Regions from separate parts of the Virgibacillus byunsanensis genome, predicted to be linked through region 3. Evidence: riboswitches for the same ligand, from Rfam matches in the RefSeq annotation. Region 3 holds a riboswitch; each other region holds the start of a gene.

Region 1 (7,274 bases), on a different contig from region 3:
GTACGGTTCCTGTGAAAAATTCACTAAAGGCTACTTGTTTAAAAAACTCAATTGTTTCTTTAAGCAATGTGTAGATTATTCCAACTGTAGTCAGTATAGATATAGATGCAATAAGAAAAAGAAGCACCGGAATGATCTTTTCCGTATAATTGGATAAACGCTTCGAATTCTTCCTTTTTTCTATCAATTCTCTAACATTAACAGCAGTATTTTTGTTGTTTAGATCGCTGTTTGTTATCATTTATTGGACCTCGCTTTCCCTGCTGATAACTCATAATAAGACGAGAGCATTTAGGTAGCTCTCATCTTATCCTAGAGTACTAGTTTGTTATTTTAGTCCTTCTAGAAAGTCAACATATTCTTGAACTTCTGCTTCTGGAAGTGGTGCAAATCCAGTTTCTCCAGCAAATTCATTAACATGATTTGCAACGTAAAGTGCGTAATCTAAAACCTGTGGCTTTTCTTTCGCCATATCAACATTTAAATAGGTGAACACCGGACGAGTGAATGGGGCATAATCACCATCTTCAGCTATTGTATCAAGGGTTGGTTCAACAGGCCCTTCACCAAAGTCAACGTTAACTGCTTGTAATTGATCCTGATTGTTCACATAGTAACCAAAGCCAAAAAACCCAATTCCGTTAACATCTTCTGATACAAGTTTCACAAGAGTTGAATATTCCTGCTGTAGATTTACGGTACTAATTAAATCCTGTTCTTCAAGGATATTTTCATAAAAGAATTCATACGTACCGTGGTTTTCATTTGGTCCATATGTTTGGATCTCTTCATCAGGAAAGTCAGGATTAATGTCTGACCACTTCGTTACTCCTCCATCAGCACGGAAAATGTTTAGTAGATCTTCTTCTGTAAGCTCACTAGCCCAGTCATTATCTTTGTTAATAACAAATGTTAAGCCGTCTAAAGCTACTTTCATTTCTTTTACTTCGATGCCTAATTCATCTGCTTTCGCTTGTTCCTCATCTTTGATCTTTCGTGATGCGTCGTTAAAGTCTGTACCGTCTTCTACAAGAAATTTCCCAAACCCAGCACTAGAACCTGCACGACCTACTTCAACAGACACGCCTTCTTCCTCCGTAATCATATATTCTTCAGCTAATCTAGCCATTAAAGGGTAAACAGTTCCAGAACCATCAATGACAACACTACCTTCTAATTCGGTTGGTTCAGTTGTTTCACTATCGTCTGTTTCTGCACTTGCAGAAGATGTGTCGTCTGAATCATTATTATCGGTCTCTTCTTCCTCTGAATCTGTTCCACAAGCTACCATTACGATTGTTAGAGCAGCCATCACAAAAAATAGTAGATACGTTTTAAATTTCATAAAAATTGTCCTCCCCTTTGTAACTTTTTATTTGTTAAGAGATTTCCTCTCTCAAATTCTAGTATAGTAGGTGAGTGTTAAGAGAATATGGTCTGAGTGTAAAGCTTTTGTAAAGAATGAATAGTATAACTTTAAAATATAAGTGAATTATTATATACTAATGTGCGAATGATCATATAGGAGGTGTATGTTTATGCTACAAGCAACAGAGATTACGATAGACAAGGCGGCACTGATTTTGAAATTGCTAGGTGATAAAACGCGGTTGACGATGGTTAAGATTCTTGATCATCATGATTGCTGTGTTTGTGAATTTGTTGAAATCTTTAAGGCGAGTCAACCATCTATTAGTCAACACCTTCGTAAATTAAGAGATGTTGGGTTGGTAAAAGAAGAGAGAAGAGGGCAATGGATCTTCTACTCTATAAATAAAAACAATGAACATTATCCGTTTGTGGAGCAAATACTCCATCAGCTACCAAATCAAGACCATAAGTTAAAAGAATTAGAAGATCAAGGTACACGAATTACATGTTGTTAATTGGAGGGGAAGAGTCTTGTCATCATCGGTTATACTAGCATCGTTAATATTTTTGGTCACCCTAATCTTAGTTATTTGGCAGCCAAAAAATTTATCGATTGGATGGTCCGCATGTGGTGGAGCTATCCTTGCTTTATTAGTAGGAGTAGTAGGGTTTAGTGATGTAATAGAAGTAACACAAATTGTATGGAACGCAACATTAGCTTTTGTTGCTATTATCCTTATTTCATTAATTTTAGACGAAATTGGATTCTTTGAATGGGCCGCACTTCATATGGCAAGGGCGGCAAAAGGTAATGGAATTAAAATGTTTGTTTATGTCAGTTTACTAGGTGCCATTGTTGCAGCCTTCTTTGCAAACGACGGGGCTGCTTTAATTCTGACACCTATTGTGCTAGCAATGGTACGCAACTTAAATTTCCAGGAAAAAATGGTGTTTCCATTTATTATGGCTAGTGGATTTATCGCAGATACCACATCACTTCCACTAGTAGTAAGTAACTTAGTTAACATTGTATCAGCGGATTTCTTTGAGATTGGGTTTGTAGAATATGCAACGCGAATGATTATTCCAAACTTCTTCTCGCTAGCTGCAACTATCATTGTACTTTTAATTTATTTTAGAAAAAATATACCCCAATCATACGATTTATCTCAGTTAAAGGAGCCTGTTGAGGCAATCAGGGATCCTAAACTGTTTCGTCTGTCATGGTATGTTCTTGCTGTTTTACTGATTGGTTATTTTGTAAGTGAGTTCATCAATCTCCCTGTTTCGATCGTGGCAGGAATTGTAGCGATTTTCTTCTTACTAATGGCAAGAGGAAGTCAGGCAGTTGATACGACAGCTGTCATTAAAGGCGCACCATGGGCAATCGTATTCTTCTCGATTGGCATGTATGTTGTCGTCTACGGTTTAAAAAATGCAGGGCTAACAGATTTGTTAGCACAACTCATCCAAGCAAGTGCCGAACAAGGCCTGTTTATAGCAACCATTTCAATGGGCTTCATTGCTGCTATCTTGTCATCAATCATGAATAATATGCCGACCGTAATGATCGATGCGTTAGCAATTGCTGAAACAGATACATCAGGTGTCATGCGGGAAGCACTTATTTATGCCAATGTAATAGGGTCTGACTTAGGTCCGAAAATCACACCAATCGGTTCGCTAGCAACCCTATTATGGCTCCATGTTTTATCCCAAAAAGGAGTTAAAATTTCCTGGGGGACTTACTTTAAAACAGGTATCATTTTAACGATTCCAATCCTGTTTATTACGTTATTAGGACTGTATGTAACATTAGTTGTATTCTAAAAAGGAGAGTGAACTACTATGGCTAAAAAAACAATTTATTTCTTATGTACTGGGAATTCATGCAGGAGTCAAATGGCAGAAGGGTGGGCAAAGAAGCATCTAGGAGACGAGTGGGAAGTAAAAAGCGCAGGCATTGAAGCACATGGTTTAAACCCAAATGCGGTAAAAGCCATGAATGAAGTCGACATTGATATTTCTGATCAACAATCAGAAACGATTGATACGGATGTTTTAAATAATGCAACACTTGCTGTAACCCTTTGCGGAGATGCAGCAGATAGATGCCCAATGACCCCACCACATGTAAAACGAGAACATTGGGGGTTTGATGACCCAGCAAAAGCAGAAGGAACAGAAGCGGAAAAATGGAGCGTATTCCAACGGGTACGTGATGAGATTGGTGAACGAATCAAACGGTTTGCAGATACTGGAGAATAAGCCAGGTAAAATCATTTGAAGTTTCAACAAGGTACGATATAATACATGTAATTGAATAGTTATCAAGAGTGACCGAGAGATCTGGCTCAGAGACGTCACAGCAACCTGCTGTAGTAAGGTGCTACCACCAGCAAAGCAATTGCTTTGGATGATAAATCGGTAAAAACCCCTTTTTGTATATCCAATGCAAAAAGGGGTTTTTAATATTTTAAAGGAGGAATAGGAAATGGAACATTTTATTGTGAAAAATGGTGAGGTAGTCGAACTGACGAAAGAGGAATTTGAAAACCTTCCAGGTAGACATGTATCTGAAATTGTAAAGGATATGACGCCGGAGGAACTGGATCGTTTCAAAAAGGAGCGCCAAGAGAAGTTTATCAACCCACTCATGAAGCATAATATAGTAGAATTGAACAAGAAAAAACAGGACTAAAACGGAAGTGTTCTAGGAGGCTGTCCGACGAAGTGAAATTGCCGAATATTTATTCAAAATATGGTGGATTATACATTAATAATTCAGTGTGAATGCATATATATTCACAGAAATTATTCCATCGGACAGCCTCCTAGGTGTGATACGCTGGTGTCACACCGTAATTAACTTGGATGTATACATATGATGGAAGAAAGAAGCATTACTACTATTGCAGTTGTGGAAACGGAGCACTATATATTAAACAGGTAACGCTTGGCTTAAATTCGAATAGTTGGCGATATTTTTGCTGATAATAAAGGTTCTCAGAAATGGTTATATAACTAAGGATGTAGAAAAGAAGGCGTGCTTAGACAAACTGATTTTGACGGGGAAACATTTCATGATACAGTTGTCTATTCCTTATTAAAATCAGAATATGAAGCCCTATAGACGAGGTGATATCTAAATGGAAAGAGGAATGTTTTTAGACCGAGACGGCGTGATCAATGAAGTGTTAAGTGATCGGGTAAAATTCGTGAACAGACCGGAAGATTTTTATTTACTCGATGGAGTGGGAGAAGCCATTAAGCGTTTTAATGAAGCAGGTTTTAAAGTCTTTGTTGTCACCAACCAAGGAGGAGTAGGTCTTGGTTTTATGGAAGAATCCGCATTACAAGACGTACATAACAAAATGGAGGACGACCTAGCACATTATGGTGCTTCCATTGATGCTGTAGCTTACTGTCCACATAAACCCCATGCAAAGTGCGCCTGCCGTAAGCCTATGCCACAGATGATTTTAGATTTAGCAGACAACCATGACATAGATTTATCGGAAAGCTACATGGTAGGTGATCGTGTACCAGACATAGAGGCCGGAAAAAAAGCCGGTACGAAGACTGTTCTAATTAGTGATCGTGAAAAAGACAAAGCGGATGCAGACATGTATTTCCCAGATTTAATTTCGGTTGCTGTTTGGTTATCTGATTTGGATGACCAATAATCGCCCAAGTTTAGGTTTTTCTATTAAGTCTCAGAAATCTTTTTCTTTGGCTTTTTACCGAGCAATGCTTCCTTAACGCGTTCCCTTGCCTTTTTGTTAATCAGGACATAGAGTGTATCATCATCTTGTATAACAGAATCCCCATTTGGAGTAATTACTTTTTCATCACGGATGATCCCGATAATCAGCGTATCAGCAGGTAACTCCAAATTAAGTAAGGATACCCCAGCAGCCGGAGAATTCTCTGTCATAGACACTTCCAAAATTTCAGAGTCCGTTTTACCAAGTGTCATTAATTCCATACTTGGCAACGTGTCACGACTTTTTTCACCGGTCAAACCTAATTTAGTCGCTAGCCATGATAATGAACTTCCTTGGATCAATGCAGAAATCATCACAACGAAAAAAACGGCATTAAATATCACTTCACTGTTTTCAATACCAGCTACAATAGGGTAGGTGGCCAAAACAATTGGAACTGCTCCCTTTAGCCCTGACCAGGAAAGAAAGACCTGTTCCTTTACATTGTATTTCATGAAAATAAGACTAATAAAGACCGCAACTGGACGGGCGATAAACATTAAAATAACAGATAATAGAATGCCTTGCCAAAAAACGTCCAATAATTGTCTTGGAAATACTAACAGACCTAAAAAGATAAACATCAAAATCTGCATCATCCAGGCGAAACCTTCATTAAATCGCATAATGGAGAATCGGTATAACAATTCATTATTTCCAACAAATACTGCCATCACATATACAGCAAGGAAACCACTACCACCTGCAAAGTTTGTGATCGCATATGTAAAGATTGCACTTCCCATAGCAAGAATGGGATATAACCCAGCAGTGTCCAGCTCGATTCGGTTGATGGCTTCCACAGTTACTTTTCCCAATACGAGCCCGAGCACTAGGCCCAGTCCCATCTGTATGAAAAAGTCACCAAAAGCAGCCCAAATAGAGTTGTCCGATAGTTGAATCCATTCTATTAAGGTTATGGTTAAAAATACAGCCATAGGATCGTTGGAACCGGATTCTGCCTCCAATGTAGATGTAAGTTTCTTTTTAATATTTTTATTACCTAATACGGAAAAGACAGCAGCAGCATCGGTAGAAGCGACAATAGATCCCAAAAGCATCCCTTCCAACAAGGAAAAGTTAAGGATATACATAGCAGCAAGCCCAGTTAAGACTGCAGTAATCAGTACACCAATTGTTGCTAATATACTTGCAGACCCTATGATAGGGCGAACATGATTCCATTTAGTTTGAGTCCCACCCTCAAATAAAATAATAATCAAGGCCAATACACCGATTAGTTGTGTAAGTTGCACATTCTCAAAGAATAAATAATTATTAAAAACCATGCCAACTAAGAGGAATAGAACTAGTGCAGGTAATCCGAAACGAGTAGAAAATTTGGTAGCAATTACCCCGACAATAAGCATGGAGGAAAGTAAAAATATCGATGTTCCAACAGATATATCCAATAATAACAATCCTTCCAAGTAAAATCTTAGCGTTATTCGTTTAGTATACCAAATGATAATAAATTTAAATATCTTCACGCATGTATAAAGAAAGCCTACATTTCAAAAACTAACACCATCCAAAAATTAAAAAGGAGAGAAATAATGGCCGATAAAAATAGACAATTTAAGGAAAACAAACAACACGGGGAACATAGAAACGGACGAAAAAGCCAGTTTAAAAATAACAGTATCCATGGCGGGGACGAGCCTAACGAGTATATTAGCAAGAAGGAAAAAGAGTGAATAACATTAGAAAACGTGGTTTATCGCCAAGCCTTAATGGCGAAAGACTTAGTTGCACTTATGTAGATAGGAAAGTATATCTTTCCTATCTACGAACAAAAGCGCAAAGTGCCCGTTTAGTGACGTATGGGCTGCGCCCGCACATCGCGGGTGGGTCGAGTTGCTGCGCAAAGCGGCGAAGTTAGTCGATCTTCCAAATCCGCATGAGATTCACTCCAAAGTGAATCTAAAGGAAACACGAAGAGCGTTAGCGAATCAATGTTGACTTATCGTAAGGAGGAGAAGGAAGTCCACTAGTCACTGGGTACTGGAGCTGGACGTGGCTGATTCTGTAGATAAACATACCTGACTGCAAAATTATACTTTCTCTACTAACACAAAAAAGGTGTCTCGAGTCGACCTCGTTGACACCTTTACTTTATTTTAGTTATCATCCAGT
Region 2 (7,274 bases), on a different contig from region 3:
TTTTTAACAATTCCTGATATAATGGCTTCTGCCATAGAACCTGCTCCAATAAATGATATTTTTTCCAAAACAGTTTCTCCTCCTTCTAATATATATTATTAATAAAAACAAAAAACCCTACTCCGTCCTATTACAAAGGACGGAATAAGGTTTTATATCCGCGGTACCACCTAATTTGGCTTGTGCCCACTTTATTTTGATAACGCAATATATTGCGGTTAGGTATTAGCTAACAACTCCCAGGTAGGTTCACGATTGTTACACACGATGGAATCTTCCAGCCGATGAATTCCACTCTCTTTCAGGCAACCAATTCGCTACTAGCCTGTTCCTCGTTCATTATATTTTTTATATTATATTGTACTATATGCATTTTTATACCTGATGTCAAGTATGAAGCAAAATCTAGAAGCGCCTTGAAAGACACGACAAGCATAAGCAGATCGCATCGTGTGGATGTCCTTTCCAAACGGAGTCGAACTGCTTATATCTCGAAGGTCTAGGCGCTGGAGCTAGGCACCAGTCCGTAAATTATCTACAGGCTTCTGATTTTATAACTTCCTACACTAAAATAAAACCGCTACTATTGTAACGGTTTTAAAATATCTCCAAATTTTATGCGCTAATTGTATAAATGGAGGAGGTAGAGGGATTCGAACCCCCGCGCGGTTTGACCCGCCTGTCGGTTTTCAAGACCGATCCCTTCAGCCAGACTTGGGTATACCTCCGTGTGCGACATGTACTAATATACAATAATCCTATTTACATGTCAATTAAATTATTTAATTTTTTATATTTAACTTTTATAATGATAAGAAAACTTGTCATTCGCCAAGCCTATATGGCGAATGACCTAGTTGCACTTATGTGGATAAGAAAATTTTATACTTTCTTATCTGCCAAAAAAGGAGAATAGAATCTCCTTTTTTATCATCTTAATTTTTTTCCCTTTTCGTAAGAAACTCCTGGTAAATCTCGTTATATACAGCTCGATCGGTTAACAATTCCAAAACAGTCAGTGCGATTGCTTTTGCCCCTAGAACAAGTGCCCGATCACCCATTTCCGATTTAGCTGCATCTCTGAATTCTACAGTATGTCCAACTAAGTCATGAGATCCAATCTTTATAAATGGATGAATCATAGGAACAACCTGGCTTATATTTCCACCATCAGTAGATCCTTTCCCTTTCCTTTGTTCTGTAGTAACTGTTTCTCCTAACCCTTCGATTACATCTTTAAATACCGAATCGAAACGGTCATTAATAATGAAGTTATCTACTTCATTTTGAAAGGCACTAATTTTCACTTTTGCACCAGTAGCGAGTCCAGCTCCTTCAGCAATAGCTTTTACTTTTGTCGAAACGTTATCTAAGACTGTCCTTGTTTCTGCGCGAATGAAAAATCTCGCTTTTGCATATTCTGGTACAACGTTCGGAGCATCTCCACCATCCGTTATGATTCCGTGAATCCTTACATCCGAGGGTAAATGTTGACGCAAAGCATTAATACCATTAAACAGTTGAATTACGCTATCTAATGCATTGATCCCTTCCTCTGGGTTAGCTGATGCATGAGCCGTTTTTCCAAAAAACTCAAAATCAAGTGGGTCAACACCCAAAGTAGGTCCTGTAAGGCGTGTTTCATTACCTGGATGAAGCATAATTGCAGCATCAATATCACTAACTAATCCCGCTTTTACGAAGCTACCTTTTGCACTTCCGTTTGGTCCGCCTTCCTCTGCAGGTGTTCCAAGTACGACGAGCTCACCACCTACTTCATCAATCACTTTACTTAAGGCTATAGCGGCAGCAACACTTGTTGTCCCAATAATATTATGGCCACACGCATGACCGATTTGTGGCAATGCATCGTATTCTGCTAAGAAGCCAATCGTTAACCCAGCTTTCTTTCCCTTTTTTCTAGCCAAAAATGCAGTTTCGTGGCCAGCAACACCTTTTTCTACTTCAAATCCTTCATTATGCAGAATAGTTGTTAATACGTTTGAAGCGAAAAATTCTTGATTTCCAATTTCAGGGTTTTCATGGATATCATGGCTTGTTTTTAGATAAAGATCCTTATTTTCATCGATATTGTTTAACAGACTACTTTTAATTTGTTCTAAATTACTTAGTACTACTGTCATAATCAATCACCTCCCTTTTTAATGTCCGATATCACTTAACGGTACAAATGTTGGAATTTGGTTTCCGTTAAATTCATCTTCAATAAATTGTTTAACTTCCTCAGATTGATAAATTTCTCCAATTTTGTTTAATACTTCATCATCTTTATCTGTTTCTTGTGTGGCAATAATATTAATATATGGAGTAGCTGTTTCATCTTCATGGAAAATAGAATCACCTAACGGGTTAAGACCAGCATCTACTGCAATACCATTATTAATAATGGAAGCATCCACATCTGGCATAACACGAGGTGTTTGAGCAGCTACAATTAATTCAAAATTAAGGTCTTTTGGATTTTCGACAATTTTATCTACAGAACCACTTCCATCAAAACCTTCTTCAAGTTTAATTAAACCTGCTTCTTGTAATAACAATAGGCCACGCCCCATATTAGTTGCTTCTTTAGCCAAAGCAATTGTACCTCCCTCAGGGATATCTTCTACCGAGTCATGCTTTTCAGAGTATAACCCCATTGGAGCGATTACTGTTGTGGCAATTGGAACTAAATCTAAATCATGTTCTTCTACAAAAGCATCAAAGTAAGAAACAGTTTGAAATGCATTTGCATCAATTTCTCCTTCGTCTAACGCAAGATTAGGTTGTACATAGTCAGAAAAACGAACAATTTCAATTTCTATACCCTCTTCTTCTTCTGCTTTCTCTGAAACAAAGTCCCATACCCTAGTATCTGAACCACTAACACCTATTTTTACAGAATCATTACTTGAGCAAGCGCTAATTAATGTTAAAGTAGTGATAAATAATACTAATAATCCAATTTTTTTCATGTTGAATTCTCTCCTATCGTCTTCTTATTTTTTTTGATAAATTATTTCCAGTAGATTGCAAGCCTTGAACCATTATCACAAGGATACCTACTGTTAGGAACATGACAGTCGTATCAAATTGCTGATATCCAAACGTAATAGCCAAGTCACCCAGTCCTCCTCCACCAATAGCTCCAGCCATTGCAGAGGCACCAACTAATCCTATGGTCGCAATAGTTATTCCTAACAATAAAGAACTTAGTGCTTCTGGAATAAGGAACCGCACAACAATTTGCTTCGGCGTTGCCCCCATAGCCTGTGCTGCTTCCATTACACCAGGATCTACTTCTAGTAAAGAGTTTTCAATTAGTCTTGCTATATAAGGACCAGCAAACAGAACCATTGGTACGATTGCGGCTGCAGTTCCAATTGATGTACCTACAATAAGCCGTGTAAACGGAATAACAGCAACCATTAAGATAATAAACGGAATGGATCGAAATATATTTACAATGGCGTTAAGTACATTAAAAAGGATCCTATTTTCCCATAAATGCCCCTTTCTTGTAACTACAAGCAATATTCCTAAAGGTAATCCGATAATGACTGCAAATAACAACGAGAAACATACCATCGCAATGGTTTCCCACAACGCTTCAATAATTTGATCCCAATCAACTAACATCTTCTAACACTTCCCTTACGGTTACATTTTGTTGATGAATATGCATAACTACACGATCTATCTCTTTAAGGTCACCATTAAATTGAACTACTAAATTCCCAAATGGCGTACCTTGTAGCTCTGTTATACTTCCAAATAGGACATTTACTTCGACCTCAAAGCGCTTAGCTATTTGGGAAAGTAATGGTGCTCCTGTAGATTCACCAACAAACACTATCCTGTAAATTCTGTTTTTTTCCACCTGCGTATGAATTAGTTTATAAACTGAATCAGGTATCTGATCTTGCATTACTGTACTCACAAAGTTATGCGCAATTTCCGTTTTCGGATGAGAAAACACATCAAAAACGGAACCAGATTCAATCACTTTCCCGCGATCAAGTACTGCCACTTTATCGCATATCTCGCGGATAACTCCCATTTCATGGGTGATTATTAAAATAGTAATATTGTACTCTTGGTTAATTTTTTTCAAAAGCTTTAAAATCGAACTTGTTGTCTGCGGATCAAGTGCTGATGTTGCTTCATCACATAAAAGAATGGAAGGCTTTGTTGCCAATGCACGTGCGATTCCCACCCGCTGCTTTTGTCCACCTGACAATTGATCAGGATAATTATCTGCCTTATCCTCTAGACCAACAAATTCAAGCAAGTCATGAACTCTCTTCTTCACTTGTTCTTTAGGGGTATTCGTTAATAATAATGGCATAGCTACATTCGTATAAACCGTTTTTGAATTTAACAAATTAAAATGCTGAAATATCATACCAATATTCCGTTTTGCTTCCCGTAATTCTTTTGGGGAAAGCCCCAACAAATCTTGATCATTCACTGTTAACTCACCCGAAGTTGGTCGTTCAAGTAAGTTTGTACAGCGAATTAACGAGCTTTTACCAGCGCCACTAAATCCGATAACACCATATATTTCACCTTTTTCAATATGTAGGTTAATACCATCTAATGCTTTTACTTCTTGATCACCGGTTTTGTAAAACTTCGTAATGTTATTAAATGTAATCACGTGAACACTCCCTATTTCTTATTTAGAAAACTTGGCTTATCGCCAAGCCTTAATGGCGAAAGCTTTAGTTGCACTTATGTAGATAAGAAAGTTTTATACTTTCCTATCTACTAAAAAATTAAAAATGCCCCTTCTTAGATAAGAAGAGACATAAATATCAAGTGAAGTCTCTTCTTATCTTTCAAACAAATGTTTGCTGGAATTGGCACGGTACTTATACAAAGTCCGCTGCCGAGGTTTCGTAGGGCCAGTCCCTCTACCTCTCTAGATAAGAAGTTTTATAAAATTTTTATATACGCTAAAAAATCCCTCCTTATAAACTATAAGAAGAGATTTGCATATAAAATCGCTCTCTCTTCTTATTTTTCAAGCTAAGCTTGTTGGATGTAGCACAGTACTTTATAAAAGTCCGCTGCCGAGGTTTCAAAGGGCCAAATCCCTCCACCTCTCTAAATAAGAAGTAAACAAGTATTAAATTTAATATGATAATTACAATACTACCCTTAAGGTTATTTGTCAATTGTTTTTTGCAACATTACTAATCAAAAAAATTTTACGAAGAAACTTTTTCCTTACTGCTGGTTAAATTATTTAAACGATCTGCTAGTGCTAATCTAGTTCCGGCTTCTGTTGAGGTCTCATTTGTCAAAACAATTTCTTTTAGTTCATAGGCATTCGATCCATGTTCTGCAAAGTCCAGACCTGCAATTTCTTCTTCTTCCGATACACGGATAGGAGAAAAGCGTGAAATAACATACGTGAAAGCTCCGAGCGTAACCATGGTCCATGCTACAACTGCTAGAACACCTATTAGCTGGATACCTAGCTGTGAAAGTCCTTGACCGTAGAATAGTCCAGTTGAAGTGGAAAACAATCCTATTGCCAACGTTCCCCAAATACCACAAATTCCGTGTACTGTGATAGCGCCTACTGGATCATCAATTCTTAATTTAGTATCAAGGAAACGGATCCCTTCCACAAGTAATATACCAGACACTAATCCTACTAGAATAGATCCACCTAAAGATATTTCTGCACAACCTGCTGTAATACCAACTAGTCCTGCTAATACCCCGTTAAGAGATAATGATGCATCAACTCTTTTAAATCTTAATTTGGTATATAGAGCAGATGATACCAATGCTGCTGATGTAGATAGTAGTGTTGTACCTATTACCATAGGTACAAGGCTAGGATCAGCTGCTAGTGTACTGCCACCATTGAAACCGAACCAGCCTAACCAAAGTATGAACACACCTAGTGCACCAATTGGCACATTGTGGCCGGGAATGACATTAACTTTTTTACCAGTATATTTTCCAATACGTGGCCCTAAAAATAATACAACTGTTAATGCAGCTGCAGCACCAGTCAAATGAACAACAGTGGAACCAGCAAAGTCACTGAATCCCAAACTGCTCAACCAACCATCTCCTTGCCATATCCAGTGTCCAACTACTGGATAGATTACGGCAGTCATTGCGACTACAATTAATACATAGCTTCCAAGTTTTATTCTCTCTGCAACTGCACCAGATATAATTGTAGCACAAGTTGCAACAAACATCGCCTGGAATACAAAGAAGCTAATATCTTCTACTCCACTAAGAAAAAATCCATCTGCTCCAATTAAGGATCCCGCTGAAGTTCCAAACATGATCCCATATCCTACTAGAAAAAATAATAGAGCAGCAGAACTGATCGTAATAAAGTTTTTCATTAAAATATTAAGAGCGTTTTTCGCTCTTGTAAATCCTGACTCAACCATAGCAAATCCTGCATGCATAAAAAATACTAGAAAGGCTGCAATCATAACCCATACCAGATCAACCGATAGTTGAACAGATTCTGTTGTTGGTGCAGCAGCATATACAGGTGAAGCAATTAATAGGAAAAGCAATAATAAAAATGCGCTTTTTTTGAACATCCATTTTCCTCCTTAACAGAATTTAAATAACTGCACTTTCTCCTCGTTCGCCAGTACGAATGCGAACAACCTCTTCTACAGGAGAGATAAATATCTTTCCATCGCCAACATTTCCCGTGCTACAACTATCGATAATTAATTGGACGATTTCATCCTTTTTTTCTTCTTCTATAACCATTTCGACTTTGATTTTAGAATGTAATTGAATTTGGAATTTGGTCCCTCGAAAAACTCCTGTCTGTCCTTTTTGTTTTCCAGTACCCGCCGCTTCCGTTACAGTTAAACCTCCAATTCCAATGGAGGAAAGCTTATCCCGTAGTGTTTGAAACTTTTCTGGACGAATAATAGCTTCAACTTTTTTCATCATTCAATCCCCCTTTCGATATGTTAAGTTATGTAACATATAATGTTATGTTTTATATCATACCTGTTTATCATTTAAAAATCAAGCTAATATTTAGAATATTTAAACGAAAGCGTTTACACTATTTTATTTATTTAACATGCGATCCCAAACGTGGTAAACACTGGAGTCGAGTCTATACAAATTAAATTTTTAGGGGTATGCCGATGATGGGCCAAGAGCCCGCTTTTAGTCGGCCTTCCTAATGCTGAATCGCACTAACAGCACGGGCGCTGGAGTTGGACGAGGCTTCCACAGTCAATAAATTATCCACAGGCCTAATT
Region 3 (7,274 bases):
CGTGCGGATGAAATTATTAATTTAGTTTCTACTACTAAAAGTGCTGTGGAAAATGAAAAAGAATTGCTTGCAGAAGTAACAGCTTTACGATCTCAAATGAATCGTAATACATCAAAAAGAATGGAAGACAAAGTGAAAGACGCACAGCGTTTAGAAGGATCGGTAACCACCTTACTAGGCAGATTAGAAGCTTATCCCGATATCAAGTTTACCTCACAATATAATCATCTTCAAAAAAGAATCACAAACATCGAAGAAAACATTCAAGCGCAACGGAGAACATTTAACGCAAGAGTAGCAGACTACAATGTCTATATTGTCATGTTCCCAAGAAACATCATTGCATCTATGTTTCATTTTACTAAAAAGCCTTCCTATGAAGTATCAGATCCATCGAAAAAAGAAAATACTGACGTAGGTGCCATGTTTAGAGAATAGCACCTAGAAAGGATCTGTCCGGATAAGGACAGATCCTTTCTATTATCTTTCTCTTTTATTTTTTTCATTATCTAAATTAAGAAACTCGCTTTCCCTCGAAAACTCTTCTTTGTTGTTTTTCGGCGATGTATCATACTTAAGTACATTTCTCTGTTTATTCTTGTCCTTATTGCGATTTTTGTTTTCCTCTGACATGAAACGATCCTCCTAACATGTTATTTCATGTGATTATTATGTCCATGATAACTATTTTTATTTTAGGCTGTTTTCGTATTGTTTGTTGTTTTTGAGAGAATAGATATATAATGCGACGTAACTTGAGATGATGGTTAGTGCTTTTACTCGCTCTGGAAATACACTTCGCTTTTCGCGGGCGGCTGGTGAGCCACCACGTGCTGAAGCACTTTGGTGTCTCACCTATGCCTATCCTCCCGCAGAAGTCTTCGTGTATTTCCGCCGCTGGTATAGCGTCCATAATAATACAACAACCAATCATTTCGTTTTTATAGCATAAATTACCACTTTTATGATGGTTGATTGGAGCCGATGGCGGTCGACTCTTTGAAAATACAAACCAATTTTCTTTGTGCGATGTAACGCTACCAGAGCTTTCCTTGTCCTTTGGGAAAAGCAAGTTTTAAGATACGAAACTTTAATTTTGAATGATTTTTCCTAAAATTAATTAGAACATCACTACCAGCGAAGGCAGAATACGGAGACTCCTCGAAAATACAAACCGATTTTCTTCGTGCGATGTAACGCTGTCGAAGCATTCCTTGTCCTGTGGGAACAGCACGTGTCCGAAGACCCCGGAAGAAGCGTTTTTTGCTTCTGAGGAGGGCTGAGGCCGTGCCCACGGAAAGCGAAGTGTTCTGCCGTAGCGGTTCTATAGCACTCGATGTCGAGAAAGAAAATCCACGAATAAGTTACGTCGCATTCTACATCAACTATGAAGTTGAAAAAGTATTAATGCGTGTGAAAACAGCCTTATTTTATTGCATCTAGATCAGCCGATACATAATTTATAATTACTCGTTCAAAATAACATAAAAAGGAGGGGTTCCTATGAGTAAAGATAAAGGTAAGAAGAAAAAGAACAAGAGCAAGCAGGAGTTGAACGACATGAAGGATGATAAAAAGTATCCACAAAATAGACCTCCAAGTTAAGCGTATTAGGAGTAGGAGTAAGGGGCGATTATGCGGCTTTGAAATGAAGAATTAATACCATATTTACCTTACCAAATAAACAATTAATGGGGCAGCACCATGAATGTTGGGTATGAAGAGGCAATGACTGGGGTAAAAAGCATGCACACAGTTAATTATATAGTTGATTAATCCCCCTATCGCCTCTTTATATATCACTAGATGATTATCGATGAGATGAAAAAGCGTGGCTAGGGTGATAACTAAAAAACTAGAGTAACGTTTATCTCGACAGGTGATATCATCCTAATAATTAGAGATTTCTATACGGTCAGAACCAAATTGTCCAATCGATTAATGTTTATGGTAAACATCTCCCTTTTACGTATTTCATACATTTACTACGCTTAGTGATTTACCCTTATGTAACAACATCGATAATAAAACTATCTTGATAACTTTAGAGTTGCCTACGCTTATTTTATCAGAAAAATTAAAATCGACTCTGAAGATTAATTAAACCACTATGATGATGAATTAATCTAAAAGAGGTATAAATCAAAATACGATTTATACCTCTTCCCTCATATTTCTTCTAGCTTATTCGCCGGTCATCCATTGTGGTTTTCCAAATCCTTGGAATTCTTCATCAATGATGGCTTCAAATTCATCCGATTCAATTACTTCTTTAATATCTTTTGTAAATTGTTCATCCACATCGTCTGTATTTACAACCACACGGTTACGGTAATCATCAGGCATATCTTCTAATGCTAGTGCATCTAATAAATCCATTTCGGCTGCAAGTGCGTAGTTACCTGGTACTGCAGATACGTCCTCACTTTCGACTAGACGAGGAAGCTGTGCTGCCTCTACTTCAACAAATTTAAGATTTTTCGGATTTTCTGCAATATCATTAACAGAAGCAGTCAATGCTTCTACATCTTCGCTAATCGTAATTAACCCTTCGTCTTCAAGCATTCCTAATGTTCTTGCCAGGTTAGTAGGATCGTTGGCAATAGCTATTTGACTTCCATCTTCTATTTCATCAATACTGCTAAACTTTTCCGAATATAACCCCATTGGTGCTGTTGGAACAATGATAACCTCTGATAAATCTAAGTCATTTTCTTCTGCAAATGCTTCCATATAGATTTTATGCTGGAATAAGTTCGCATCCAGTTCACCATTTGCTAAAGCATTGTTTGGCTGAACATAGTCTGTAAATTCCTGATTGGATACTTCATAGCCCTTTTCTTCTAACAACGGAGCAATTGCTTTTGTAACCATATCACTGTATGGACCAACTGTTGCACCAAATTGAACTTCTTTATTCTCATCACTGCCACTTTCTTCTTCTCCACAAGCTGCTAACAGGATTAATAATAGTGCTGAACATGTTACTACTAATTTTTTCATTTTATTTTCCCCCATATTTTTGTTTTTTTATCATACTTAACGTTTATTTACAGCTTTTGCTATAAAATCGCCAAGATATTGAATGAATTGAACGAGTACGATTAACACAATAACGGTGGTGAACATGACGGTATCATCATATCGGTAATAGCCATATCGGATCGCTAAATCACCGATTCCTCCGCCACCGATTGTACCTGCCATTGCCGAGTAACCAATTAGACTAATAGCCGTAATCGTTAATCCGCTTATTAAGCCAGGTTTTGTTTCTGGAAGTATTATTTCTTTAATAATCAGCTTAGGAGAGGCTCCAACTGCAATTGCTGCCTCGATCACTCCTTTATCTATCTCCCTTGCAGCAGATTCCACGATTCGTGCATAAAATGGGATCGCCGCAACTGATAAGGATACCGATGCAGCTAAGGCTCCTGTCGTTCTTCCCACCAGTAAATCTGTAAACGGAAATAAGAATACGAGTAATATAATAAATGGAATAGACCGAATGAGATTGACAATAACACCTAAGACTGTTTTAACACCTCGGTTCTCCCAAAAGAGTCCTTGATCGGTAACAAATAATAGAATCCCTACAGGCAGCCCGAGAATAACTGCTACTAGAAGTCCTATTCCCACCATAATTAATGTTTCATAGAATGCAGCGTTCAGTTCAGGTAAAATTTCAATGATTCTATCGAGCATGCTGGATCACCTCCACCTGTTTTAAACGTTGCTCTAAGTATTGTTTTGCCTTTTCAACCTCTGATGAGTCACCTAAGAGTTCCATAATAAAAATTCCTAATGGGATCTCTTTGATATACTCCACTTTTCCATGCAAGATATTTCCACTCACCTGGAAGGTTTGCAGCATATCGGACACTACCGGGTCACTAGCCAGGTTCCCTCTGAATTGAAGTTGTAGAATGGTACCTTTGCACGTTTCTAAAAGCTTAGGTGGTAACTCGAAATTTAAGATTGTGTCAATAAACTGTTTCGTTAATTCTTCTGTTGGGTTGGAGAAAATCTCATAGGATGGGCCTTGTTCAATAATCCTTCCATCCTGCATGACAGCACACGTGTCACAAATCTCCTTTACAACCTCCATCTCGTGCGTGATCAACACAATCGTAATACCCAACTCCCGATTAATCTTTTTCAAAAGGGCCAGAATCGATTTTGTTGTACTTGGATCCAGTGAAGAAGTTGCTTCATCACAAAGTAACACTTTTGGGTTATTGGCAAGCGCCCTTGCAATACTTACCCGCTGTTTCTGGCCCCCACTTAATTGGGCTGGATATTGATCTACTTTATCTGACAACCCTACCAAATTCAGTAATTCTACTACTCTCTTTTTCCTTTTTTCAGCTGGAATGCCTGCAGCTTTTAGTGCAAAAGCAACATTTTCAAAAACAGTTTTCGCTGAAGCTAGGTAGAATCCTTGAAAAATCATTCCAATTGACTGCCGTGCTGTACGGAGCTCTTTTGCGGATAAATCTAGTAAGTTCACCCCATCCACAATCACGTTTCCAGATGTAGGACGCTCGAGAATGTTCATGCAACGAATTAATGTACTTTTTCCAGCTCCACTATAGCCGACAATGCCGTAAATATCCCCTTTTGGAATTTTTAAAGATACATGATCCACACCAACTACTTGACTGGATTTCGATTTATATATTTTACTTACATTTTCTATCTCAATCATGCGAACTCAACTCCCAATCTTATTAACAACGAAAAACCCCCTTTCATAATGAAAGAGAGTGAATGATAAACGGTATTATCAACACTTATCTTTCAGAATGAAATCCATTCTGAAGGAAGTAGCACCACTCCAATTTGGAAGGTTGCTGTGACGTCTCAGGGCCTTTTCCCTCAGTCACTCTAGATAAGAAGGTTATTATTTTTTAAATGGATAAGACCTATCATAATGCTGTAGTCTAACTTTGTCAACATCTATTTCGTAAATAGTCCAAGTTTACCGATTCGTTCTGCCGCTTCACTAAGACGATCTTCACTTGCGAGTAATCCAGCCCGAACAAATCCTTCCCCAGCCTCGCCAAATCCATTACCAGGTGCAACGACAACGTGCGCCTTCTCCAAGAGTATGTCGGCAAACTCTTCTGAGGTATACCCTTCTGGAACAGGGAGCCAAGCAAAAAATGTCCCCTTTGGCGCTTGAACCTTCCAGCCAATTTCATTTAGTTTCTCAACCAGAACATTGCGCCGATTTTCATATGTATTTACCAATTGATCTACTGCAGACTGATCACCTAATAAAGCTTTTTCGGCAGCTTGTTGGATCGCTCCAAATAAGCTGACATACATATGATCTTGAATAAGATTTAAACTTTCAATAACGGAACGATTACCAACTGCAAAACCAACGCGCCAACCGGCCATATTATACGTTTTCGATAACGTATACATTTCGATACCGATGTCTTTGGCACCTTCTGATTGTAAAAAGCTTTGTGGCTTTTCCCCATCGAAGCCAATAGCACCATACGCAAAGTCATGTACGACACAAATATTATGTTTTTTAGCAATATCAACCGTTTCGTCAAAGAAGGCTTGATTAGCGGTAGCCGACGTGGGGTTGTTTGGATAATTTAAAAATAATAGCTTCGCAGCTTCTAAATCCTTCTCATCAAGCTTCTGATAATCCGGTAAAAAAGCATTTTCCTCCATTAAAGGCATCCATGCAGTTCGAGCATTTGCTAAGGCTATTCCTGACATATAGTCTGGATAACCAGGATCAGGAAGCAATGCTAAATCTCCTGGGTTGAGCAAACATTGACTAATTTCCACTAAGCCGGTTTTTGCCCCAAACAAAACAGCAACCTCTGTTTCTGGATCGATATCCACTCCGTATTCACTTTTGTAAAAAGAAGCAATCGCCTCTTTTAAAAATACCTGCCCGGTAAATGGGGAATACTTATGATATTCCGGGTTATCGGAGGCCATTTTTAATTCCTCCACAATGTGTTCTGGTGTCGGTAAGTCTGGATTCCCCTGTCCTAGATTAATCATGTCATGGCCTTCATCTTTTAACTTTTGAACTTTTTGAACGAGATTAGCAAAAAACTGCTGAGGTAACCGATTTAATGTATCCGAAAACGCAAACCTTTGCATGACCCTCACACTCCTGACCGTTTCTAAACTTATAATTAATCATCTTAGACAATATTTCTTGAGTTGTAAAGTATATTTGGAACACTTAATTCATTTGAGTCATTATTTAGCTGTTCATTACAATCCACGAGAAGATGCGATTCATAAGCAACTCCATATGAATCGTTTTATATATACGTTGTTTTCTCTTTTCACAACCCTATTCATTCCTTTTATACCACCAGCGATAAATCGGTATCACAATTAAAATAAATGCTACATATATCGAAAGACCGATGACGAATGAGCGGATGGAAGTGAATAACTGATTTCCTAAGTAAGCATAGACGATCATTCCCGGTATCTGACCAATTGCAGTTGCCATCAGATATGTTTGAAATGTCATCGTGCTTAACCCGGAATAAATATTAACGACAGGTGGTGGGATAATTGGGATCATTCGGCTGAATAAAACAGCCACAAACGCATTTTGAGTGATGATATAATCAAACTTTTTAACCTTTTTAAACTTGGATATATATGTTTGAAATTGCTTAACAAAAAAGTAACGAGCAAGAACGAAAAATATTATCGCAGCTCCAACCGAGCCTGTCCAATTTATAGTTGCACCAACCCAGACTCCGTATTTCGCCCCCATTAATCCAGCATATACAGCAAATGGAACAATAGGAATAACCCCAAATAGAATGGCCAGAACAAACATCAGTGGAAGATAGGCTATATTACTTTGATTTATCCAATCCATGATCGGTTCGCGAAATAAAAAGGCAATGTAAAGAATAGTTCCATAAATGATGACAAAAATAATTCCTTTTTTCATACGATGACTCCCTAAGCTGTTTTAATTACTTGTAATCGAATAAATATATTTAACCATTAGACACAATACTAGTATTAACTAATGATGTAACATTAAAGGATGTTTTTTATGATTAAAAAAATAGTTATGACGTTGATCGGTCTAGGGTTAATCTTATTCGTCATTAATTGGTATGGGTTTTCAACTCCGACCAATGACATAAACAGTCAAAAAAAGAACCCCACTTCCAAACCTGTTGTATTTATTATTATGGATTCCCTTATGGATAAACCACTGCAAAAAGCTATCCAAGAAGGACGAGCACCTGCCATGAAATTTT
Region 4 (7,274 bases), on a different contig from region 3:
AGGGTAAAAAAGCTGCAGGTAGCGCTCAAACTCGAAAAAAAGGCATTATCCTCCAGCACGGTTCTGTTCCGTTGGATGTGGATGAAATAAAATTATTTGATTTGTTTATCTACCCAAATGAGCGGGTCAAAGAGCGGACCAGACGAGCTTTTGGTGACAAAGCAGTCACGATTAACAGAGTGTCAAAACAGCCGTATACCTTTGATGATGTAAAAACCGCTTTCAAAAAAGGATTTGAAAGAGGATTGAATATTGAATTGGAACCGTTCAGACTCTCAGAGGAACAAATGTCAGAAGTAACTGATTTAGCAGAAACCAAGTACAGAAACGCAAAATGGAACTATTCTCGATAATTAAAGGAGTTTTGTGCAGATGGCTAAAAATTATGAGCACGTAAGGAAACCCGAATGGTTGAAAGTAAAACTTAATACAAATAAGTCCTACAACCGTTTGAAAAAATTAATGCGAGAAAAAAACTTAAACACAGTTTGTGAAGAAGCAAAATGTCCAAACATTCATGAATGTTGGAGTGAACGTAAAACAGCAACATTTATGATTCTTGGGGATACATGTACACGTGGCTGTCGCTTTTGCGCTGTTAAAACCGGACTACCAAACGAACTTGACTGGGGCGAGCCAGAACGTGTAGCGGAATCCGTAGAAATTATGGAATTGAAGCACGCCGTGGTGACTGCTGTGGCACGGGATGATTTAAAAGATGGGGGAGCTGGAGTATTTGCTGAAACAGTAAGGGCTATCCGTCGGAAAATGCCAGGTACAACAGTAGAAATCCTTCCTTCTGATATGAAAGGCGATTACGAAAGTCTGCATACACTAATGGACAGCGGACCGGATATTTTTAACCACAATGTGGAAACCGTCCGTCGCCTGACAAAAAAAGTACGTGCAATCGCCATGTATGATCGTTCACTACAATTACTCGAGCGTGTCAAAGAAATAGCACCAAATACGCCAACAAAATCAAGTATCATGGTTGGTCTTGGAGAGACAAAAGAAGAAATTATTGAAACAATGGATGATTTAAGGGCTCATCATGTTGACATTATGTCGATTGGTCAGTATCTGCAGCCAACAAAAAAACATCTGAATGTCGAACGTTATTATCACCCGGATGAATTTGCTGAACTAAAAGAAATTGCCTTATCTAAAGGCTTCACACATTGTGAATCAGGCCCGATGGTCCGCTCTTCATACCATGCTGATGAACAGGTAAATGCCACTTCCGCCCAGCGCCGGATCAAATATATGAAAGGATATGAATCCCAGGGTGATAAATTAGGGAGTTTTGATTTTTAATTCACCGCAGTTGACTGAAAATGTAGATAGGTGTATATTATGGTTTAAGTTAAAATTTAATATCAATACTTTCTTATCCAGAGAGGTGGAGGGACTGGCCCCATGAAACCTCGGCAGCAGGCTTTTTAAGTACTGTGCTAATTCCAGCAAGCGTATGCTTGGGAGATAAGAAGAGTGGACATTGCTTAGTTACCCCTCTTCTTTTCCAATGAAGAGGGGTTTTTGATTTTACACAAAACTAATATTTGATAATGGCTATCAGGAAACTGGTAAACTCTTCTTTATACAAGCAGTGGTTTTACATTTTGAAAGATAATTTCAAGCAAGGTACAAAGAATTTAAGAGGGAGGAAAATTGTATGAAACGCAGTTTGGAAGAAAGACTAAAAGACGGAACAGTTATTGCAGGAGAAGGTTATTTATTTGAATTAGAACGCAGGGGGTATTTGCAAGCAGGTACTTTTGTACCAGAGGTAGCATTGGATAATCCCGAAGCACTTAAACAAACGTATCGTGATTACATGAATGCAGGATCAGATGTGGTACTGGCTTTTACATACAATGCCCACAGAGAAAAAATGCGTATCATTGGTAAGGAGGAATTGTTAGAACCGTTGAACAGAAACGCGATACGATTAGCAAAAGAAGTCGCGAAGGAACATCCCATTGAAGAGGCATTGGTAGCAGGCAATATATCCAACACGAATATTTTTGATCCGGAAGATTCTGAATCAAAAGAGAAAGTTAGAAATATGTTTTCTGAAATGGTGGGATGGTGCAAGGAAGAAGGCGTCGATTATATTAATGGCGAAACGTTTTATTACCATGAAGAAGCAGTAATAGCATTGGAAGAAATTCAAAATCAAGGATTGCCAGCTGTAATCACTTTAGGTTTAATGGGAGAAAATGTTTTAAGAGATGGGCACACGGTAGAGGAATCGTGTAAAATACTTTCCGAAAAAGGCGCGTTGGTTGTGGGAATGAATTGTTTTCGCGGTCCCGATACGATGCAGCCATACCTTGCTGAGATACGCAACCATGTGGATGGTTATGTAGGTGGGTTGCCTGTTCCATATCGCACAACAGAAGAGAGTCCAACATTTTTTAACTTGCCTGATGGCGGATGCAGTTGTCATTTGCCTCTAGAAACCACTTTTCCGACTTCTTTAGACCCGCTTTATCATAATCGTTATGAGTTAGCTGAGTGGGCAAAGGAAGCCAAAGACATTGGAATAAACTATATTGGATTGTGTTGTGGGGCATCGCCAGCGATGCTACGGGCGGTTGCAGAAGCTACGGGCATTAAAACGATAAACTCCAAATATTCTCCTGACATGGAAAAACACTTTTTGTTTGGAAAAGACAAAACACTGAAAGAACATAACGTGAACTATCGGTTAAAAGCATGATCAACAAGTACAATAGTAATAACAGAATGCTGGGGTGTTCACACTGGGATTCTGTTAATTAGGTCATTGAATAAAGACAAATAAATTGTATAGGTACTTATCCAATTTTTACTACTTATGGTTAACCAGATTTTGAATTTAAGCCAAGTGATGGAACAGTATCTTTATCTGAAAATAGGGAAACCTATCCACACGCCTTCAGCTCATTTCCCGAAGACTTAGAAGGGAAAATTTTGTACTGGTTTGACCAAATAGATGTTATTGGTTTTTATAAGGATCGTTGGAAGAAGGATATAAAGGTATATAGATAGTTTTAAGGAGATTCATAAATTCCAGGTGTCTGTCACCACCCGGGTTTTGAGAATTCGGATAATGGTACGAAAGATGAACATTATGAAGAAGAAAAAATGACAGAAGAGGATATAAGAAATGAGCTATTAAATAATAACTTTGGAAATAATAAATAATAGAAATGAGGGCGAAACGAATTATTATTCGTATTAGGTGTAAGCTTAATAACCATCAATTTATATGTTAAGTTGGTGGTTATTTTTGTTGGTATATTATTGTTTTGGTTAAAGAACTATTATAGAGTGATTTGAGCCTCAAAAAGGAGTTTAATGGTAATGACTGTATGGTCAGTAGCCTCTTCTATAATATTCCATCACTTAGTCTCTATTTTCTATTTTACACCATTGTGAGACATCACTTTATATAAATAAAGCTATATTGAGTGTGCATTTGTGTCGTTACTTTATTGCTGCATAACTTAAAAGTTTTCGGCAATCGTTCTAAGAATAGCAATAATACCGGGTTAATCAGTATCTTAACTTAATTCCATAAATACTAATGACTACTTTTTCCCCAGGTAGGAAAGGTTAAAACAAAGTATAGCCCGTTATTACTACTATCCAAATTTAAAATTGTGTACTTTTGAGATCGCAATTAAAATAATTTTGCATTCCCCCCCCCAAATTTTAAACAAGCTTACGTATAGATAAGTGAATAGAGAGAAAGGCAAAATCATTGAAAAATGATGACGCAAAGCTAAAGGGGCTAAGGATTTTTCTATGTCAGCCAGCTACCGTCGAACCAATGCTATAAACCTCTCTCTTAATAAAAGTCATAAGAAAGTGGATGGAGGTGATAGATTGATAAATAGGACACGCATAATTCTATTATTTTTTGTTGTTTCATTCTTATTAGTAGCTTGCCAAAATGATGGAAATGAAGGCACAGAGCCAAATGATAAAATTAACAACGAGCAAAAGCAAGAAGTACAGAATTACTTATATGAAAGCAAAACAGTTAAGGTTATCCAAACGCCAGGTTGGCAACTCCAAGACAACTCCAGTAAAGACAAAGACAATATTATGTTTCAAAATGAGAATGTGAAAGCCATTTTGACGTCTGTTTCGCATGAAAAGTCATTAGATGAGATCAAAAGTGAATTGAAAGCATCTTTTGGAAATAGCGATGCAATTGAGGAGGATGAGCAATATCTTTCCTTAAAATCGAATCGAAAAGAAAGCATTCGAACTGATATTTATTTAAATAGTGGAGAAGAACAAACTGGAATTTTAATTTTTATGACCCCCCATGAAGGGTATGAAATAAACCAAGAACTGATAAAGGAATTTAAACAAAGTGTACAATTCTTTTAAGAAAAAGGTGGAATAACAATGAAAACGATTATATCTAGTGTTACACTTAGTCTACTTTTATTATTTGCAGGAAACGTTTATGCAGCTGAGGATGAATCAGTTGTTGATCCGAATTCAGACCTCTATGATACTTCTCGTGTAATAGAGGAAGCAGAATATGAGTTAACTGAAGAAAATAGTGAAAAAGCACTTCTTCAAGATGAATATGCGGATGATCGAATAAATGAAGCGGAATTGTCTCTTGAAGAAGGCAATGAAGAAAAGGCAGAAGAGTTACTAGAAGATTATGAAGAGCATTTGAAACAGAGTGAAGAGGATCTGGAAACAGCACAAGAAGCTGGAGAAGACACATCCGCAGTTGAAGAATCTGTAGTTAAAAATAGTCAAAAACGTTCAGAAAACCTAAAAGCACTTCTCGAGCGTGAAGACCTTCCAGAAGAAGCAAAGGCTGGCATTGCGAAAGCATTAGAGAATCAACAAAAGGCCGAGCAAAAATTCTTAGCAGCCCTTAAAAAGTCTGAAGAAGTACAAGCAAAAGCTGAAGAGAAGCAAGAAGAGGCACAAGCAAAAGCTAAAGAAAAACAAGAAAAGGCACAAGTAAAAGCTGAAGAAAAACGAGAAGAGGCACAAGCAAAAGCTGAAGAAAAACAAGAAGAGGTACAAGTAAAAGCTGAAGAAAAACAAGAAAAGGCACAAGTAAAAGCTGAAGAAAAACAAGAAGAGGCACAAGCAAAAGCTAAAGAAAAACAAAAGGCACAAGTTGAAGCTGAAGAGAAGCAAGGAGAAACGCGAGCAGAAGTTAAAGAGAAACAGGAAAAAACATCAGGCAGACCATAACAATTAGAAAAGAAACTATAAAGGATAGTAATCCATATTAAAAATGGTTGCTATCCTTTATTAAAGACGATATGCCTCCGATATATAATAGAGAACTTTTGATTCTCAAGAGTTCTATAAAGGGGGGACATCATGGAAAGTTCGAAACTAAACGAAACTCTGATAGAAATAAAAAAGGGTAATGATTTAGAACGAGAAAGATTAATTCGGCATTATAAACCATATATAATTAACGTTGTTGGACATATTTGTAAACGATATGTGACATGGAGTAGTGATGAGACCAGTATTGGACTGATTGCTTTTAACCGTGCAATAGACACATTTGAGTACGACAAAGGTCGAATCTTTCTGAACTATGCATATCTATTAGTTCAACGAGATCTAATTGACTATTTTCGAAAACAAAAGCGTCATTTGTACACTATTTCAAACGACGATCATTCAGAACATGATCAAGCTGAAATGAAAGCATCGCTAGAGTCGTACCAACAATCGATCAACACTTCAGCCCTCGTGGAAGAAATTTTAGAACTCGATGAAAAATTGAGTAAGTTTAACATTTCATTTGAGGAGTTGGAGAGTCATAGCCCGAAACATCGTAAAACTCGAATCAAAGTTATGGAAATAGCTTCTGAATTTATCAAACATCACGATTTAGTAGATAGATTAGTTGAGAAAAATGTATTTCCTGTAGCTTCTTTTACCAAAAGAACAAGGCACCGGCCCAAATCAATCGAGCGACATCGGAAGTACTTGATTACGATCATTATGATTCAACTACATCCGGAATGGAGACAGCTTTCAACGTTTGTTCAAGTCGGGCCTGGGAGTGTAAAAATATGAAAAAACATACAATTGAAGGTGTCGTGACCAAAGTGACGGAGAACGAATATGTTCTTCTCTGTGATGATGGCACGTTTAAAAATATACGGCGAACTGAAAATGACGTGCCGATGATGGGTGAAAAGATGATGTGTACAGCGAAAACGCAGCCTCTTCCTATCAAGTTTGTATCTACTATAGCAATGGTAGCTATTTTGTTTATCGCCTTTTTATCTTATGGGGTGCTTCAAAATCATTCCGAAACTCACTATATTGCAGCCACTGATATTAATCCGAGTATTGAGGCTCATTTAGACCAGGATTTAAACGTGGTAAAACTTTCAGCTTTGAATGCCGATGGGAAACAAATCATCGACTCCATCAAATCAAAAGGCTTAGACTTCTATCAAGTGGTTAATCTCATCATATCTGAGTCGATTTCAAAAGGCTTTTTAACGACAGAAGAACAAGGAAGAATTGAGACTACTCTTGTGAAGGTAACGAATGACTCTGACTCCCCTTCTGAACGTGATCTAACTGAAGTGATCCAAACTCAACTTCAACGTCAGAACATCGTTGCAGATGTACTGGTATTCAATGAAACAAAGGAATTTTATGACCAAGCCAAACATGCGGACGTATCGATGAATAAATACAGACATTTTCAAACCTTGCGAGAAAAGGGGCTCGTTCAAAATATTCATGAAGTAAAAGAGAAATCCGTTAAACAATTACAGGATATGATTGAGGAAGATGTTAAGAAGGTTCCAGATGAGGGTGAACAAGGATATTCTACGGAAGACAATGCCAAATTGAATTCAGAATCACGTCAGGATCGTCCACAAACTCCCAAAGATCAAAAAGAGAATAAAACTGAAAAGCCTACCCTTGATGATAAACAAGGAACATCTGCTAATGATGGAATACAACAACAAAATAATAGTAATAATAAAATTAATAAAGAAAGTGCTTCATCGGAAAATGAAAAACATCCAAATTCAGCGGAGGATAAGCCATCTCCTGTTGAGAATGAGAATGAAAGTAACAAAACGGAAGAAAATCAAACAAATTCTAATGACAGAAATCCAGAGCAAAGCGAAACTAGTATAAAGAGTCCATCAAAGACGGAATCAAATGAAGCAAAAAAAGACGAACCTGTTTCGAAAAACGAGACTAGTCCGGAAGAAGAAAACCTAGATTCTAATGAGAATAAAACGAATGAA

The links. Region 3 has a riboswitch for S-adenosylmethionine ahead of ACFQ3N_RS20140 (methionine ABC transporter ATP-binding protein). Riboswitches for the same ligand answer to the same signal wherever they lie in the genome.
Region 1: it holds a riboswitch for S-adenosylmethionine, as region 3 does, so the genes downstream of both, ACFQ3N_RS12820 (hypothetical protein) here and ACFQ3N_RS20140 (methionine ABC transporter ATP-binding protein) in region 3, are expected to answer to the same signal.
Region 2: it holds a riboswitch for S-adenosylmethionine, as region 3 does, so the genes downstream of both, ACFQ3N_RS16260 (methionine ABC transporter ATP-binding protein) here and ACFQ3N_RS20140 (methionine ABC transporter ATP-binding protein) in region 3, are expected to answer to the same signal.
Region 4: it holds a riboswitch for S-adenosylmethionine, as region 3 does, so the genes downstream of both, ACFQ3N_RS05310 (homocysteine S-methyltransferase family protein) here and ACFQ3N_RS20140 (methionine ABC transporter ATP-binding protein) in region 3, are expected to answer to the same signal.

What each region holds. Positions count from the first base shown of each region.
Region 1 is NZ_JBHTKJ010000034.1:26,689-33,962, reverse strand. Features, by position in the region: gene pstC (phosphate ABC transporter permease subunit PstC) at 1-241, opposite strand, end outside; gene ACFQ3N_RS12840 (PstS family phosphate ABC transporter substrate-binding protein) at 329-1,345, opposite strand; gene ACFQ3N_RS12835 (ArsR/SmtB family transcription factor) at 1,539-1,886, shown strand; gene ACFQ3N_RS12830 (arsenic transporter) at 1,903-3,201, shown strand; gene arsC (arsenate reductase (thioredoxin)) at 3,220-3,639, shown strand; SAM riboswitch class I at 3,696-3,797, shown strand; gene ACFQ3N_RS12820 (hypothetical protein) at 3,866-4,072, shown strand; gene ACFQ3N_RS12815 (D-glycero-alpha-D-manno-heptose-1,7-bisphosphate 7-phosphatase) at 4,521-5,057, shown strand; gene ACFQ3N_RS12810 (potassium/proton antiporter) at 5,081-6,550, opposite strand; gene ACFQ3N_RS12805 (hypothetical protein) at 6,695-6,835, shown strand; gene ACFQ3N_RS12800 (P-II family nitrogen regulator) at 7,259-7,274, opposite strand, start outside.
Region 2 is NZ_JBHTKJ010000051.1:57,538-64,811, forward strand. Features, by position in the region: gene proC (pyrroline-5-carboxylate reductase) at 1-68, opposite strand, end outside; tRNA gene ACFQ3N_RS16240 (tRNA-Ser) at 636-728, opposite strand; gene ACFQ3N_RS16245 (M20 family metallopeptidase) at 936-2,144, opposite strand; gene ACFQ3N_RS16250 (MetQ/NlpA family ABC transporter substrate-binding protein) at 2,163-2,975, opposite strand; gene ACFQ3N_RS16255 (methionine ABC transporter permease) at 2,989-3,639, opposite strand; gene ACFQ3N_RS16260 (methionine ABC transporter ATP-binding protein) at 3,629-4,660, opposite strand; SAM riboswitch class I at 4,832-4,935, opposite strand; SAM riboswitch class I at 5,017-5,120, opposite strand; gene ACFQ3N_RS16265 (ammonium transporter) at 5,214-6,587, opposite strand; gene ACFQ3N_RS16270 (P-II family nitrogen regulator) at 6,610-6,951, opposite strand.
Region 3 is NZ_JBHTKJ010000076.1:18,782-26,055, forward strand. Features, by position in the region: gene ACFQ3N_RS20115 (LemA family protein) at 1-438, shown strand, start outside; gene ACFQ3N_RS20120 (hypothetical protein) at 481-633, opposite strand; gene ACFQ3N_RS20125 (hypothetical protein) at 691-855, opposite strand; gene ACFQ3N_RS20130 (MetQ/NlpA family ABC transporter substrate-binding protein) at 2,185-3,003, opposite strand; gene ACFQ3N_RS20135 (methionine ABC transporter permease) at 3,040-3,702, opposite strand; gene ACFQ3N_RS20140 (methionine ABC transporter ATP-binding protein) at 3,692-4,705, opposite strand; SAM riboswitch class I at 4,788-4,895, opposite strand; gene ACFQ3N_RS20145 (pyridoxal phosphate-dependent aminotransferase) at 4,957-6,135, opposite strand; gene ACFQ3N_RS20150 (TVP38/TMEM64 family protein) at 6,335-6,955, opposite strand; gene ACFQ3N_RS20155 (alkaline phosphatase family protein) at 7,064-7,274, shown strand, end outside.
Region 4 is NZ_JBHTKJ010000012.1:15,238-22,511, reverse strand. Features, by position in the region: gene ACFQ3N_RS05320 (lipoate--protein ligase family protein) at 1-353, shown strand, start outside; gene lipA (lipoyl synthase) at 373-1,317, shown strand; SAM riboswitch class I at 1,388-1,489, shown strand; gene ACFQ3N_RS05310 (homocysteine S-methyltransferase family protein) at 1,676-2,725, shown strand; cyclic di-GMP riboswitch class I at 3,732-3,814, shown strand; gene ACFQ3N_RS05305 (hypothetical protein) at 3,877-4,389, shown strand; gene ACFQ3N_RS05300 (DUF5667 domain-containing protein) at 4,408-5,226, shown strand; gene sigI (RNA polymerase sigma-I factor) at 5,359-6,072, shown strand; gene ACFQ3N_RS05290 (anti-sigma-I factor RsgI family protein) at 6,069-7,274, shown strand, end outside.